2 regions of the Gordonia sp. LMA167 genome follow, and region 1 is predicted to be linked to the other one. Evidence: riboswitches for the same ligand, from Rfam matches in the RefSeq annotation. Region 1 holds a riboswitch; the other holds the start of a gene.
The links. A riboswitch is a leader RNA that binds a small molecule or an ion and turns the genes downstream of it on or off. The one in region 1 is predicted to bind cyclic di-AMP.
Positions count from the first base shown of each region.

Region 1 (7,596 bases):
GGCATCCGAGTCGCCGGACAGCAGATCGCGTGTGGTGGACACGCGCGGCAGGTAGTCGGGCAGTGTCAGTGGACGGTCGGACGCGGCGTGACATCCACCGATGCGTGGGCCGCCGGCCGCCTCGGAACGGCACCAATGGTGTGATGCGGATCCCAATCGTGTTGTGCAGCTGCGCAATCCCGTGGCCTGGGAGATCAGTTCAGCGATGGTGGTGGCAGATGTGCGATTTCCGATCGGCCCGATGCAGTCCTCGGTGGGTGTCCGGGAGACCTTGAGGCGCGGAAAGCGCTCGGCGGTCAGCACGACCCACCAGCCGCGGTGCGGTTGGGTCGAGCGGCGGTTGTAGGCAGGAGCATGGGCGGCCAGAAGCCGCAGTTCGCGGACGCCGGCTTCGAGGGCGTGGGCGCACTCCACGTGGTCGACACGCGTCGCCAGGTTCACCATCTCGCCGATGCGTCGGCGGGGGTCGTTTCCGGTGAAGTACGACATCACCCGACGCCGCAGGTTGACCGTGGTGCCCACGTAGAGCACCTCATCGGACGGCCCGCGGAACATGTAGACGCCTGGGAGTGACGGAAGATCCTGCGCCAGAGCGCGTTTGGCGCGCAGGCGCGTCGTCCGGCGCGGAAGGTACGCGGTGAGCTCGCCATAGGTCGACACGCCCTGGTTGCCGACGCGCTCGAGCAGGCGATGAAAGACCTCGACGGTGGCCCGTGCGTCGTCGAGGGCTCGGTGCGTGGGGCGGACCGTGACGTCGAACAGGTCCGCGAGTGCGGACAGCCGGACCGTGGGCGCCTCGTCGCGGCTCAGGATCCGGCGGGCCATGGTGACCGTGCAGAGGCTGATGTCGAAGGGCCAGTCGATTCCGAGTCGCGCCGCGTTCTGCCGCAGAAAGCCCATGTCGAACCGCGCGTTGTGGGCCACGAGGATCGAACCGCGGGCGAACTCCACGAAGGACATGAGGACCTCGCCGATCGCCGGTGCGTCACTGACCATGGCCTCGGTGATGCCGGTGAGGGTGACGATCTTGGGCGGGATGGGGCAGCCGGGGTCGACGAGAGTGGCGAACTCACCGAGCACCTCACCGCCGCGGATCTTCACGGCCCCGATCTCGGTGATGCGGTCTGCGGTGGCGCTGCCACCGGTCGTCTCGAGGTCGACCACGACCAACGTGGTGTCGAACAGCGAGCGATCCGAGAAGTCGTCGCCGTCGTCGAGGTCCGCGAAGGTGAGTTGTCCGCCGGTCCCGGCCGATGAGTGCACCACGGTTGCGAACATTAGTTCGACGTAACGACAGATTCGGATGTGACAGGCGGGGAGGGTGTGATTTCACCCGTTGTCGGTGTCGCCCGGCCGGATCTGTCGGTGCGGGTTCCTACTCTCCTTCACATGTGACGCATGGCGCTGATCGTCCGGTTTGACGGCCGTCGACATGCCCACCGACTCAAATGAGATGGAGATCACACATGTACGTAGACTGCCAGACCTGCCCGGTCCGTCCGGTCGCCTGCGACGGGTGCATGATGCAGGTGCTGTTCGACCCTCCCAACTGCGAAAACCCCACCGGTGAAGGTGGAGGAAAGGTCACGGAAACGGCGGCCTCCGCCGACGCTGCGATCGACGCCGCGATCGATGTTTTCGTCTCCGCTGCAATGGTCACCAGAGACTCTGCAGTATCTGCAAGAAAAGGTAAAACTGCAGTTCAGAGTGGCGTTTCTGAGCGTCGTCTCCGGATATTGCGGGCTGGGTGAGTCGGACTCGGATTTCGGGGCCCCGAGGGTCGGTGGACAGACCCGCATCCGATTTCGTAACCTTTCCGAGACCTTTCAGAGCGTCCCGCTCCAACAGGAGTGGTCTGGACAGGTCACCGCTCAATCGCCCTCTGGGCGAACCGGGGAACCATCAGTTTTCGGAGCGATCCGAATTGGGGTGAATCGCGCATGCCCGGCGACGTGTCACGCGTCGTCGAGTCTGCCGTGTAGGGCCATTCTTCCGGCCCGAACCCGACAGCTAACTCGGTAGGCGGTCGAAGGGAGAGCAAGGAGAAGTCGCTTCGTGGCCAAACATCGTTTGGAGCAGCCCAACCGCGGCAGCAAGGTAGCCAAGCGCGCGGTCGTCGCAGGGTCGATCACCGTCGGCTCGCTGGCAGCTGTCGCCGGCCCGGCGCTCGCAGCGCCCGTGCAAATGCCGAACCTCGGCAGTTTCGAGCTTCCTGGGGTCGATACCAAGCAGGTCCCCCAGCAACCCAAGGCCACGCCGGCGGCCAAGTCGCCCGGCGCCAGCGTCGAGATCCCGAATCTCGGCACCTTCACCGTGCCCGGCCTCAACGGTGATCAGATCCCGCAGCAGTTCCGGCCCAAGGGTGGTGGCGGCCTGCTCGGCGCCCAGCCCACCGCGGCGCAGAAGGCCGTCCGGGTCGCCGAGAGCAAGATCGGCTCACCGTATTCATACGGTTCCGCCGGCCCGAACGCTTTCGACTGCTCGGGCCTCGTCTACTACTCGTACAAGCAGGCCGGTAAGACCATTCCGCGCGACAGCTACGGACAGCTGGGCGGCGGACGTCCGGTGGCATCGATCGCGCAGGCCAAGCCCGGCGACGTGCTGATCTTCAACGGGGGCGGGCACGCGGGCCTCTACGTCGGTAACGGGACCTTCGTGCACGCGTCGACCTACGGTGTGCCGGTGAAGAAGGACAAGGTGAGCAACTGGTCGGTCACCGGGATACGACGCTACTGAGCATCGGCCACGATGTGAGCTTTGTTGGGCGGACCGCGCGAACTGCGTGGTCCGCCCAACCAGATCACCAGGGCCCTCGATGATCCGACACGGTCATCGGGCCTGGTGCCGGGGGGTTATCGGTGGAGGAGAAGTGACAAGCGTGGTAGCCGGATGGTCGCCCGCACGCAAGCGGTCCGTGCCGGCGATGCTCGCGGCCGCGGTGATGGTCTCGATCTTGTCGCTGTGTCAACTGGTCTCGGCGGGCGGGGCGGGTGATGCCTCGGCCGCGCCGGTTCGCACACCGGACCAGTTGCTGACGCAGTACAAGAAACTCAGCGACGCCGCCGAGCAGTCGGCCGAGGCGATGCACAATGCCAAGATCGAGTACGACAAACAGCGTGCCATCGTGGCAGATGCGAAGAAGGCGTCCGCTGAGGCAGATCGAAACCTGACGTCCACCGAGCAGCGCCTGGAGAGCTATCAGGACCGTGTCGACTCGGTGGTCCGCGCCAGTTACAAGGGTGCGCGGGTCAACCGGCTCTACGCGGTGCTGGTGAGTGACTCGCCGCAGTCGTTGCTCGACCAGATGTCCGGCCTCGAGCTGATCTCCCGCCAGGCGGCGCACGATCTGCAGGGTCTGAAAGACGCGCGCCGCACGACGCTGGCGGCGAAGGCGGCCGCCGACAAGACCGCAGCCGATGCCACAACCGCGGTGGCTGCCGCGGAGAAGACCCGTGGGGAACTCCAGGCCAAGCAGGCCAACCTCCAGCTGCAGGCGATCCAGATCCGAGCCGTGTACGAGTCGATGACCGGCAAGCAGCTCGCCGCGCTGCGGGGACCCAAGTTCGATTTCGACCCTCGCTTCATCCCGAAGGGCACCTCGCCCGAACTCGTCGCCGTCCAGGCGGCGCTGACCCGCATCGGTGATCCCTACGTATGGGGTGCGACGGGCCCGAACTCCTTCGACTGCTCGGGCCTGATGGTCTGGGCCTACCGTCAGGCAGGCAAGACCCTGCCACGTTCGAGCGAAGCCCAGATGGGTGCCGGCCGACCGGTCGACCGCAAGGACCTGCAGCCGGGCGACCTCATCATCTATTACCCGACCGCACATCACGTCGGCATGTACGTCGGCGACGGGTATGTGATCCACGCATCCACGTTCGGTGTGCCGGTGAAGGTCGTCCCGATCGATGATGCCGGACCGTACAACACCGCCCGCCGGTACTGAGTGACGCTTCGCATGGGCGCGTACGGGTGATCGGCGCCGACGTACCCCGCCGAATGTGGACCGCGCCGATGTCGATCGGCCTCGCTGTACTCGTGGCGGCGGGGACGGCCGGCTGTACGGATGCGCAGACCGCGGTCAGTCCATCGAGCAGCACGACGACTGCGGTCAACGTCTTCGAAGAGCAACGCGCGGCCGGGGTGCAGAGCACTCTCGATGACCTGAGTGCCGCGATCCTTGCCGGTGACGGGGCGCGCCTGGCCCCACTCATCGATCCGGCGGCGTCACCGGCCTTTCGCGCTCGCCTGCAGGTCGCGGCAGCCGATTTCTCCGGCCGCGTCGTGCACGCCGAGACAGCGGCGAGCAGGTCGGCCGCGCCGACCGCCGAGTCGTCGGCGTCACGTTCGGCTGCGTCACGTTCGGCTGCGTCACGTTCGGCTGCGTCACGGCCGCCTGCATCGCCGTCATCGCCTGCGCCGGTTCCGCCACGCGGCACGGCGCTGCGACTCAAGGAGTTTCGCTACGAGATCGCGCCCACCAACGAGGCCGAGGTTCTTGTTCCGCCCGCTCTGCAGGGGCGATTGGACGCACAGGGCAGCTCGGACTCCTGGGTGGCGCCGGTGGAGCTGCATTATGCGCTCGGTGGTGCCACGACGCCGGGCGTTGACGAACCCGACATCATGGTGGATCTGCAACTCGTGATGGCGCGGTATGGCGACGACTGGAAGGTCGTCGGGGATTCCACAGCGATCGGCGGTACCGCGCCACCCACCCAGATGTGGGATCTGCCCGGACTCGCCGCCTCCGATGTCCACACCGGCGGCGGCACGTCGGTCATCACGTCCTACGCCGGCACCGATTCCGAGGTTGCCAAGGTGCGCCGGTTGCTGCCCGGCGCTGTGGCCTCGGTCACCGACTTCTGGGGGGATGACTGGCCTCAGCGGGCAGTGGTGGTCGCCACGCAGACGCCGGAGCAGTTCCGTCTCCTGTCGGGGAGTGCCGGCACCGACGTCACCGGGGCTGCCGCGGCAACCGTCTTCACACGCGTGGACACCGATGCCCGCGAAGCGGTCGGGCAGCGCGTGATCCTGACCCCGAGCTCGGCTGACCTCCCGGAACCTGCACTCGGGGTGGTGTTACGTCACGAACTGACCCACGTCGCGGCGCGGGTCAGCACGTCGCCCGGCGCCCCCTTGTGGATCACCGAGGGAGTGCCCGAGTACGTCGGTCGCAAGGGCACCTACGTGCGTTTCGACGATGCGGCACCGAATCTGGCCACGCGGATCCGCGCGGGTGAGGTTCCGGCCGACCTGCCCGAGGATCGGGACTTCGCCGTGGACTCCGACGAGGCGCTGGTGGCGTATCAGTCCGCGTGGTCGATCGCCCGGTATGTGGCGGGTCGCTTCGGCGACGACAAACTCAAGGCACTGTACCTGGGTGTCGCCGGCACCGATGACCGGCGGCGGCAGGATCAGGCCGTGTCCGATGCACTGGGCGTGTCACGCGTCCAGCTGGTCAGCTCATGGCGCCGATGGTTGACTGCTCAGGAGCGATGATGCATCGGACGCTGTTGATCACCAACGATTTCCCGCCCCGCCCGGGCGGAATACAGTCCTACCTGCAGAACCTGATCGACCTGCTGCCGCCGGAGGACGTGGTCGTATACGCGCCACGGTGGCGTGGCCACGAGGAATTCGACGCACAGCAGCCGTACATCGTGGTACGGCACCCGACAACCCTGATGCTGCCGACCCCGCTGGTCGCGCGTCGGGCGGCCAAGATCATACGGTCTCATGGCATCTCGACCGTCTGGTTCGGCGCTGCGGCCCCTCTCGCGACGCTCGCGCCCGCGGTTCGTCGGGCCGGTGCACGACGCGTGGTCGCGAGTACCCACGGCCACGAGGTCGGATGGTCGATGTTGCCGGTGGCGCGGCAGGTCCTCACCTTCATCGGTGGCCACGCCGATGTGGTCACCTTCGTCAGTCGGTACACCCGCGGACGGTTCGCCGCGGCGTTCGGTGCGCAGGCGGCGCTCGAATACCTGCCCCCGGGCGTGGACGCTTCCCGGTTCGCGCCGGATCCTCAGGCGCGTCAACGCGTTCGGCAGCAGCTCGGTCTCGGTGACCGGCCGACCGTGCTCTGCCTGTCGAGATTGGTGCCCCGTAAGGGACAGGACGTGTTGATCCGTGCATTGCCGCTGATCCGCCGGGAGATCGGTGACGTGGCACTCGTGATCGTCGGCGGGGGACCGCATGCGGCCGCTCTGCGGGACCTGGCCGATGAATGCGGTATGTCCGAACACGTCTGGTTCACGGGCTCGGTCCCGTCGGCCGAGCTACCGGCCTACCACAACGTCGCCGACGTCTTCGCCATGCCGGCCAGGACGCGGGGCGGCGGACTCGACGTCGAAGGCCTCGGCATCGTCTACCTCGAGGCGTCGGCCACGGGTGTGCCGGTGGTCGCGGGGAACTCGGGTGGAGCCCCGGAGACCGTGGTCGAAGGGGTCACCGGAACCGTCGTCGATGGCACCGACATCGACGCCGTCGCGATGGCGATCACCGCGATCCTCGCGGACCCGGCCGCCGCAGCGGAGATGGGTGCGCGCGGACGTGAGCACGTGCTCGAGACGTGGCAGTGGCGGTTCATCGCCGCCCGGTTGCGACAGCTGCTGTGAGCTACTTGGCGTAGATCGCGTCGATGTCGTCAGAGAACTTGTCCACCACCACATTCCGCTTCACCTTGAGAGTCGGGGTCATCTCTCCGGTCTCCTCGGTGAAGTCGTCGGGCAGGATACGGAACTTCTTGATCGCCTCCGCATGCGAGACGGTCTGGTTGGCGGCGTCGACAGCGTCCTGAACCTCGGCCCGCAGGTCGGGGTCGTCGCTCAGCTCGCCGACGGTGGCATCGGCGGGTTTGCCGTTGCGTTCCTTCCACGCGGGGAACGTCTCGGGATCGATCGTGACAAGTGCGGCGATGAACGGCTTCATGTCGCCGATCACCAGGGCCTGGGAGACGAGTGCGTTGGCGCGGATGACGTCTTCGAGCCCGGCGGGTGACACATTCTTGCCTCCGGCGGTCACGATCAGTTCCTTCTTGCGGCCGGTGATGGTGATGAAGCCGTCGTCGTCCACGTTTCCGAGGTCGCCGGTGTGGAACCAGCCATCCTCCAACGCAGCCGCCGTCGCCTCCTCGTTATGCCAGTACCCGCCGAACACCAAGCCGCCGGACAACATCACCTCGCCATCCTCGGCGACCCGAACACTGTTGCCGGGCAGCGGCTTCCCCACCGTGCCGACTTTGACCTCGCCCGGGGTGTTGACGCTGAAGGCGGCGGTCGTCTCGGTCAGTCCATATCCCTCGTACACCGGTACGCCGATCCCTCGGAAGAAGTGGCCCAGGCGCGCCCCGAGTGGCGCGCCGCCGGAGATCGCCGCCTCGCACCGGCCTCCGAGCGCGGCCCGCAACTTGCCGTAGACCAGCCGATCGAACAGTGCGTGCTTGAGTTTGAGGATCGGCCCGACCGATCCCCGTTCGGTCGCCGAGGAGTAGTCGATGGCGACATCGACGGCGATGTCGAAGATTTTTCCCTTGCCGTCGTCGTGGGCTTTCTGGCGTGCGCTGTTGTACACCTTCTCGAAGACCCGTGGCACCGA
Region 1 covers NZ_CM176708.1:4,760,478-4,768,073, reverse strand. Annotated here, with positions in the region: gene ACVT6V_RS21650 (DEDD exonuclease domain-containing protein) at 1-1,278, opposite strand, end outside; cyclic di-AMP (ydaO/yuaA leader) riboswitch at 1,859-2,041, shown strand; gene ACVT6V_RS21645 (C40 family peptidase) at 2,056-2,736, shown strand; gene ACVT6V_RS21640 (C40 family peptidase) at 2,924-3,946, shown strand; gene ACVT6V_RS21635 (hypothetical protein) at 4,015-5,499, shown strand; gene ACVT6V_RS21630 (glycosyltransferase family 4 protein) at 5,499-6,617, shown strand; gene ACVT6V_RS21625 (AMP-dependent synthetase/ligase) at 6,619-7,596, opposite strand, start outside.

Region 2 (7,596 bases), 2.5 Mb from region 1:
CCGGCGACGGCGGTGCCACACCGGACCGTGACCCGGAGCGCAACGAGACGCGGACCCAACGGCTCGATCGGAACTGGGCGAGCCTGCTGCAGGAGCTGCGGGTCGCGCAGACCGGAGTACAGATCCTGACCGGGCTCATGCTGACGATCCCGTTCCAGCAGCGGTTCACCGAACTGAGCGACTTACAGCAGCTGGTCTATCTTGTCAGCCTGGTCTTCTCGGTGCTGTCAGCAGTGATGCTGATCGCGCCGGTGGCGCTGCATCGATTGCTGTTCCGCCAGCACGCGGTCGCCGATCTGGTGGCCAGATCCCATGTGTTCGCGCTAATCGGGCTGGGCTTTCTCGGCCTGGCGATGACAGGGGTGCTCTCGCTGATCTTCAGCGTCGTGCTCGGCACGGCGGCCGCGGTGGTCGCGGGCACGACCACACTGCTGGTGTTCGTGGTGATCTGGGTGATCCTGCCGATGCGCGAGCGACGTCGCTCCGGCGACGTCAACTGACCCACGGGGACCGACCTCACCACCCGGTCTTGAGCCGTCACCACCCCGGTCCCTGAGAACATCCGAGCGCTACCACCCGGTCCCTGAGGAAGCTCCTGGCCGGCGTTACCACCCCGGTCCCTGAGGAGCCGCCGAGCCGGCGTTACCACCCCGGTCCCTGAGGAGCCTCCGAGCCGGCGTTACCACCCCGGTCCCTGAGGAGCCTCCGAGCCTGCGTTACCACCCCGGTCCCTGAGGAGCCTCCGAGCTTGCGAGGATGCGTCACGAAGGGCCCCTTCGTGACACCCCTCCGCTGGCGCTCCGGGGTTCCTCAGGGATCGGGGAAACACCCCTCCGCTGGCGCTCCGGGGTTCCTCAGGGATCGGGGAAACACCCCTCCGCTGGCGCTCCGGGGTTCCTCAGGGATCGGGGAAACACCCCTCCGCTGGCGCTCCGGGGTTCCTCAGGGATCGGGGAAACACCCCTCCGCTGGCGCTCCGGGGTTCCTCAGGGATCGGGGGAACACCCGTCCGCTGGCGCTCCGGGGTTCCTCAGGGATCGGGGAAACACCCCTCCGCTGGATCTCCGGCCTACCCCGGAAATGGACAAGGGCCCCGCACGGGCTCATGGCCATCGTGCGGGGCCCTTCGACTGTGGGCCCGTATGGGCTGGTGTCAACTACTGCGCTCAGGGAGTGGGCAGCTGATCCTTGTGCTGGTTGAACAGCTTGATCTGATCCGGGGTGAGCTCGTAGCCGCTCTGCTTGGCGGCCTTCCACAGGTTCTCGACCTCGGGGTTGATCTTGTTGTTCTCGACGGCCTGGCCGAGCGCCTTGTCGATCTGCGTCTTCACGTCGTTGGTGGTCTTGGCCTCAGGAGTGGTCGACCAATTGAACGGCGCAGGCAGGGTGGGCAGCTGCGGCAGAGCCGGCGTCTGGACGGCCGGAGCGGTGCGCTGGGTGGCGCCGGACAGGCCCGTGCCACAGACCGGCCATGCTCCCTTGCCCTGCGAGGCGAGAACGCGCTCGGCGACGACGATCTGCTGTTCGCGGGTGGCCTGGTCGGCGCTCGGCGCGAACTGGGTGCCGCCGTGTCCGGCCCAGGTGCTCGGGCTGAACTGCAGGCCGCCCTGGTAGCCGTTGCCGGTGTTGATGGCCCAGTTGCCGCCCGACTCACACTGGGCGACCTGGTTCCACTCGGCGTCGGTGGCTGCGTTCGCCGAGCCGGTGCCCAGTAGTGCCGCACCGCCGCCCAGGACGGCGCCGGTGAGGGCGACCTTTGCGAAGGTCTTGGTGGTCGTGGTGGTCGACGGTTTGCGGTGACGTCCGGACATAGCTGGTATTTCCTCTCTCCACGCGCCTACGAAGTCAGCTGTCGGGTTCGGGCGAGAGGTGCCCGGTCTCGGCGCGACGTGAACGTCACGCCGGGACTTAACCCCAAGGGCGTCGGTCTGACGCCCGGATCTCTGTTCGGGAGGTGGGTCCCCCGTCCTCGCTCCTAGATGTCGTACTGGCGTCCCTGGCGGCGGAGCGAGGTTCGGCGCGGTCGCCGGGACGGTATGCATTTGGTTACTTGCTTGTGACCCCCCATGGGCGTCGTTCAGTCACACTACGACGTCTGGCACCACGAATCACGTTGTTGGCAAGCCCATTTTCCGCGCCCGAGTTGGGCTTTCGACCCAGTTTTGGCGTCGTGCCTGATCACGGGTCGATAGTCGACTTGTGTCCTTCTCGTGACCGATCCGTTATGTGAGGAAGGTCACAACAGGATTGTGGTCTCAGCCACCCGCAAACGGCGGCAACACGTCGAGGGTTTCGCAGCGACCCAGTCGGGCGGTGCGGTCGCAGAGTGCGACCGAATCGCGCAGATACGAGCAGCGGGCGAGGACCCGCGCGAGGTTGGCGTCGCCGGACGCCAGGAGAGTCTCGAGTTCGCCGAGAGTGACGTCGGCCTCGAGCTCGACGACCGTGGATTCGGTCCCGGCGGCCGCGCGCGCGGCAGCGAAGAATCGGACGGTGAGTTGCACGGGTCGTCAGCCCCCGATGGCCGACATCGGCCGGGTCGGTTGGTGGAATCCGGGATCGTTGACGCCGTGGCCGGCCTTCTTGACCCACGTGTTGCCGCGCCATCGCTGGGCGATCGCGACGTCGAGCTCATCGTCGGGAAGTCCGCTGCGCAGAAGCGAGCGCAGGTCCGTCTCCGATTCGGCGAACAGGCAGTTCCGCAACTCGCCGTCGGCGGTCAGCCGGGTGCGATCGCAGTCGCCGCAGAAGGGGCGCGTGACCGAAGCGATGACGCCGACCCGTGCCGGCTCGCCGTCGACGTCGTACCCCTCCACCAGCCATGTCGCGGCGGGGGCGCTGCCCCGGGGGCGAGGATCGGGGAGCAGGGTGAAGCGCGATGCCAGCGCCGCGAGGATCTCGTCGGCGGTCACCATCGACGACCGGTCCCACTGATGGTCGGCGTCGAGGGGCATCTGCTCGATGATGCGCAGCTGATATCCGTGTTCGAGGCAGAAGAGCAGCAGATCGGGCAGCCGCGGGAGATCTTCGTGGCCCGCGAGGACCGCATTGACCTTGACGGGCAGGCCGGCGCGGTGCGCCGCGGCCATTCCCATCACGACATCGTCGAGGCGGTCGCGGCGGGTGATCTCGGCGAACCGATCCCGGTCCACGGTGTCGAGCGACACATTCACCCGGTTCAGACCGGCGGCCACCAGACCGTCGATGCGTCGGGCGAGTCCGAGTCCGTTGGTCGTCATCGCGATCTCGGGCCGGGCGGGCAACGCCGAGACAGTGCTGATCAGCTGCTCGAGATCGCGTCGGAGTAGCGGTTCCCCACCGGTGAAGCGAATCGATCGGATACCGAGGTCGCGGACCGCAACGGTGATCACCCGTTCCAGTTCCGCGGTCGTGAGCACTTCGTCGGTGGGCAACCACTGCAGCCCTTCGGCCGGCATGCAGTAGGTGCACCGCAGATTGCATCGATCCGTCACCGACACCCGCAGGTCGGTCACGATGCGTCCGAAGCGGTCCCGCAGCGGGCCGCTGGTCGGTGCGTCGGCGACCGCACCCGGGTCGGGTGACGGGGTGGTCGGCAGGCCGAGGGCGACGATGGTCATGAGCCGTTCCTGAGTGCTTCGAGCGATCGGAACGTACTGGCATGGAAGACGAGCGGCTCCACGTCGGGATCGCAACGCAGGGCCTCGATGCGCAGCAGGACCAGGGTGTGGTCGCCCGCCGGGATCTCGTTGTACAGCGAGCAGGAGAGGCCGGCGGCGGCGTCCGGGATGAACACGGCTCCGTCGTCGGTGCGCGACGGCGTGATGCCGTCGAATCGTGTCTCGCTCGGACCGGCGAGCTGACGGCAGAGGGCGGATTGGTCGCGGGCGAACACGCTGACACCGATTGCGGGGGCTTCCCGAAGCCGCGGCCACGTGGTGGAGCTGTTCTGCACGCATAGTGACACCAGCGGCGGATCGAGCGAGACCGTGGTGAAGGCGCTCGCGGCCATCCCGGCCAGTTCGGCGGTCCCGTTGTGGCCGGCGAGATGGCAGGCGACCGCGACGACGCCGGACGGAAAGCAGCTGTACGCGCGTTTGAGAGTGGCGGAATCCTCCGCCGACGTGAGATCGCCGGCGAGTGGGAGCGCAGCGTCGATGCTCACCGCACCCTCCGGCCCGACCGCAAGGCGAAGATGAGACCCAACACGAACCCGAGGGGTGCGCACATCGTCAGCACGTAGACGACCGTGGGTGCCGTGCCACCGTCGGTGACGATGGGCGTCACGAACAGGGCCACGATCGCCGCCAGTCCGACGGCGAAGACGATCACGGCTGCCTGCAGCAGTCGTGGGGACGGTCCGCGCTTCATGCTTCCACGGTAGATCACACCGCTGATGCCTGGAGGGTGCCTGGTCCTTTGGGTGCGGTGCTGGTGGGGTATTCCATGTGACCGGGCGCAGATCGGTTGGCTAGACTGAATGCTCATAGGCGCCTCTGCTCATCTGATGTGGAGCCGGGCCCGCGATGGGGCCAGCTGTTGATCAGGTGAGGGGCGCTTTTGTCATGACACGTCCGAAATGCAGATTTCCGAAATACAGATGAGGGTGAGCACAGTGCCGACCGGCAAGGTGAAGTGGTACGACGCGGAAAAGGGCTTCGGCTTCCTCGCGCAGGAGAACGGCGAGGACGTCTATGTCCGCTCGTCCGCGTTGCCCGCGGGCGTGGAGACGCTCAAGCCGGGCCAGCGCGTCGAGTTCGGGATGGCTGCGGGCCGTCGCGGACCGCAGGCCTTGAAGGTGGCTGTGCTCGAGCCGGCGCCCAGCGTCGCGAAGAACACCCGCGAGGCGGCGCGTAAAGATGTCAAGCGGCACACTCCGGATGAACTGCACGGCATGGTGGCCGACCTCATCACGCTGCTCGAGGGCACCGTGCAGCCGGAACTGCGCAAGGGGCGCTATCCCGATCGCAAGACCTCGCAGCGGATCTCCGAGGTGGTGCGAGCGGTCACCCGCGAACTCGAGCACTGAGCTCGGTTCGCCGACGTCTCAGCCGTCCTGCGGTCCCGGTAACCGAAGGTTGTCCGGGGCCGTGTCGGCGGCGAGATAGCCCCGGGCGATCACATTCTGGGTCTGACTGTCGGAGATGGCCGACGGCAACTGAACCTCGATGTTGACCAGAATGCGCTCGGGGGTGGAGTGCAGCATCGTCGTATAGGTGGAACCCGACCTCATCGGTACCGACGTGCCCTCGAGTCCCTGCGGCGTCAGGTACTGGACCACCAGATTCCACGGCCACTCGGCGATGTCCTGGGACACCGACAGAACCGCGGATTCACCGACCGGGACCGGTACCCGCTGGACGCGGATGTCGGCGGGATTCGAGGGCTCGCACTCCTTGAGGAACACGGTGCACATCAGCGTCGGGTCGACGCGGACGAGCTGATCTCCGACGGCGATCTGCAGATATGGATCGTCGTCTGAGCCGTCCCCGGACCAGTGGTCCTTGGTCAGCACCGCGACCGTCACGCCGACGACAACGACGAACGCGACGATCACCGCCGCGATGATGGCGAGCGCCTTCTTCTCTCCACTGGTCACGTTCACCGTTCAGGGCCGTCCTGTGCGATTGGGTTTGGTGGGTGGGGTACCCCGGTCATCGGTCTGCGGTTGCGGCGGAGCCTCGCGGTGCGCGCGGGCCATGCGGGTCGGTGCCTCCGACGGTGACCGGTGTGAGCGCCGGCGGAGGCGATCGGTGTCACCGAGGGCGGGGATGGCGATCGTCGGCTCGGCATAGTCGGGGCGTTGTCCACCGATACCCGGCACCAGCGACGATCCGCGATTGGTCAACACGGTCTGCACCAGCCCAATGCCCAGCAGCACCGAGACGACGGTGAACCCTATCCACAGCGTGGTCGGCAGCACCACACCGAGCGTGGCACCGAAGACCCAGCCGAGTTGGAGCACCGTCTCGGACCGGCCGAACGCCGACGCCCGCGACTCCTCGGGCAGGTCGTCCTGGATCGAGGAGTCCAGGCACACCTTGCCGATCGCGCTCGTGCCGGAGGCGACGAATGCGGCGAGCGTGGCGATCATGATGTTGCCGAAGATGGCCGCGAGGACCGCGGCAACGAAGCACGCAGCGGTGGACCACACCACGATCATCGGCGGATTCTTCAGCTCGAGGCGGGTGCCCAGACCGTTGCCCAGCATGTTGCCCGCGCCGGCCGCGGCGCCGACGGCGCCGAGCAACGCCAGCTGGGTCCAGTCGGAATGCACATCCTGCTGGGCCTTGGCATAGAACGCGATGTAGAGCGTGAGGAATCCGGTCAGGATGCGGATGGTCGCGTTGCCCCACAGCCCCGCGACGACCTTGCGGCCCAAGGGCTGGCGCATCTTCTGGGCGAGGGCCGTGGCGGTCTCGCGCGCCCCCTTGAGCCCGCTCCCACCACCCGAGTCGTGGTCCGGGGCGTGCGACATCGCACGCTCGCCGTGGTAGGTCAGGGTCGTCGGGATCTCGCCCTCGGTGACCTCCACCCGGGACGGGATGCGCATGCACAAGTACGCACCGACCGCGGCGATCACCGCCAGCCAGGCCATCGCGCCCGGAATGTGGATGGGCAGCACCTTGGCCAGCAGCAGTTCGAAGAACGCTGCCACACCGCCACCCACGATGGTGCCGCCGATCAGGCCGAAGGTGGTCAGGCGTGAGTTCACCCGGGGCAGGTCGATGGACGGGGGCACCACCCGTGGCGTGACGGCCGACTTGAGCACCCCGAACGATTTCGACAACACCAGCAGACCCAGCGCCGACGGGTAGAGCACCCACGGGTCGTACTGGAGTTGCTGTGTCGCGCCATCCCATGACGAGTTCGCCAGGATGAGCAGCGCGAGCACCACCCGCAGGCCGAAGGTGGTGGCCATCGCGATACGCCGACCGTGCTGGAGGCGGTCGAGCATCGGGCCGATGAGCGGCGCGATCAGGGCGAACGGCGCGATCGTCAACGCGAGGTAGAGCCCCACGTTGGTCTTGGATTCGCCGGTCGCCGCTGCGAAGAACAAGGTGTTGGCCAACGCGACGGCCATGGCGGCGTCGACGGCGAAGTTCGCGATCACCGGCAAGGTGAGCGCCGTCAGGCCCGATCGGTCGGCGCCGTCGGCGGTGGCGGCCTGGTAGATCTTGCCGATGCCGCGGCCGGTGAGCTGGCGGCTGCGCATGGCCGCGACACGGGCGACCGTGATCTTCTTCGGCATCGACGGATCGGTGTTCTCGGTCGACGGCATCTTCTTGGTGCCACCGATGCGGTCGGTGGGGGCGTGACCCGATCCCGGGTACCCGGCGTCGTCTTCGTCCAGCGGCGGCAGGTGCGGATTGTGCGTCCGCGGCGGTAGGTATGCGTGATCACCGTGACCGCGGGAGGCGCCCCGGCCGGTGGGACGCCCGGTGCGTCCTTCGTCGGCCGGGTAGTTCGCGGTCCCGGGATGTTCTCGGGGGCTGCGGCGGTCCTCGCCCGCCGTCGGTTCACCGTTGTCCCGGCGGGGAAAGTGGGGACGGGGTGGGTTCACACAGACGATTGTTCCTCATTGCACCGACTGGCTCTCGGCACGGTCGCCACCTG
Region 2 covers NZ_CM176708.1:2,292,823-2,300,418, forward strand. Annotated here, with positions in the region: gene ACVT6V_RS10320 (DUF6328 family protein) at 1-500, shown strand, start outside; gene ACVT6V_RS10325 (transglycosylase family protein) at 1,167-1,811, opposite strand; cyclic di-AMP (ydaO/yuaA leader) riboswitch at 1,819-2,003, opposite strand; gene ACVT6V_RS10330 (MoaD/ThiS family protein) at 2,256-2,504, opposite strand; gene moaA (GTP 3',8-cyclase MoaA) at 2,511-3,599, opposite strand; gene ACVT6V_RS10340 (flavin reductase family protein) at 3,596-4,138, opposite strand; gene ACVT6V_RS10345 (hypothetical protein) at 4,141-4,350, opposite strand; gene ACVT6V_RS10350 (cold-shock protein) at 4,595-5,008, shown strand; gene ACVT6V_RS10355 (DUF2771 family protein) at 5,027-5,578, opposite strand; gene ACVT6V_RS10360 (MFS transporter) at 5,588-7,543, opposite strand.
Region 2: it holds a riboswitch for cyclic di-AMP, as region 1 does, so the genes downstream of both, ACVT6V_RS10325 (transglycosylase family protein) here and ACVT6V_RS21645 (C40 family peptidase) in region 1, are expected to answer to the same signal.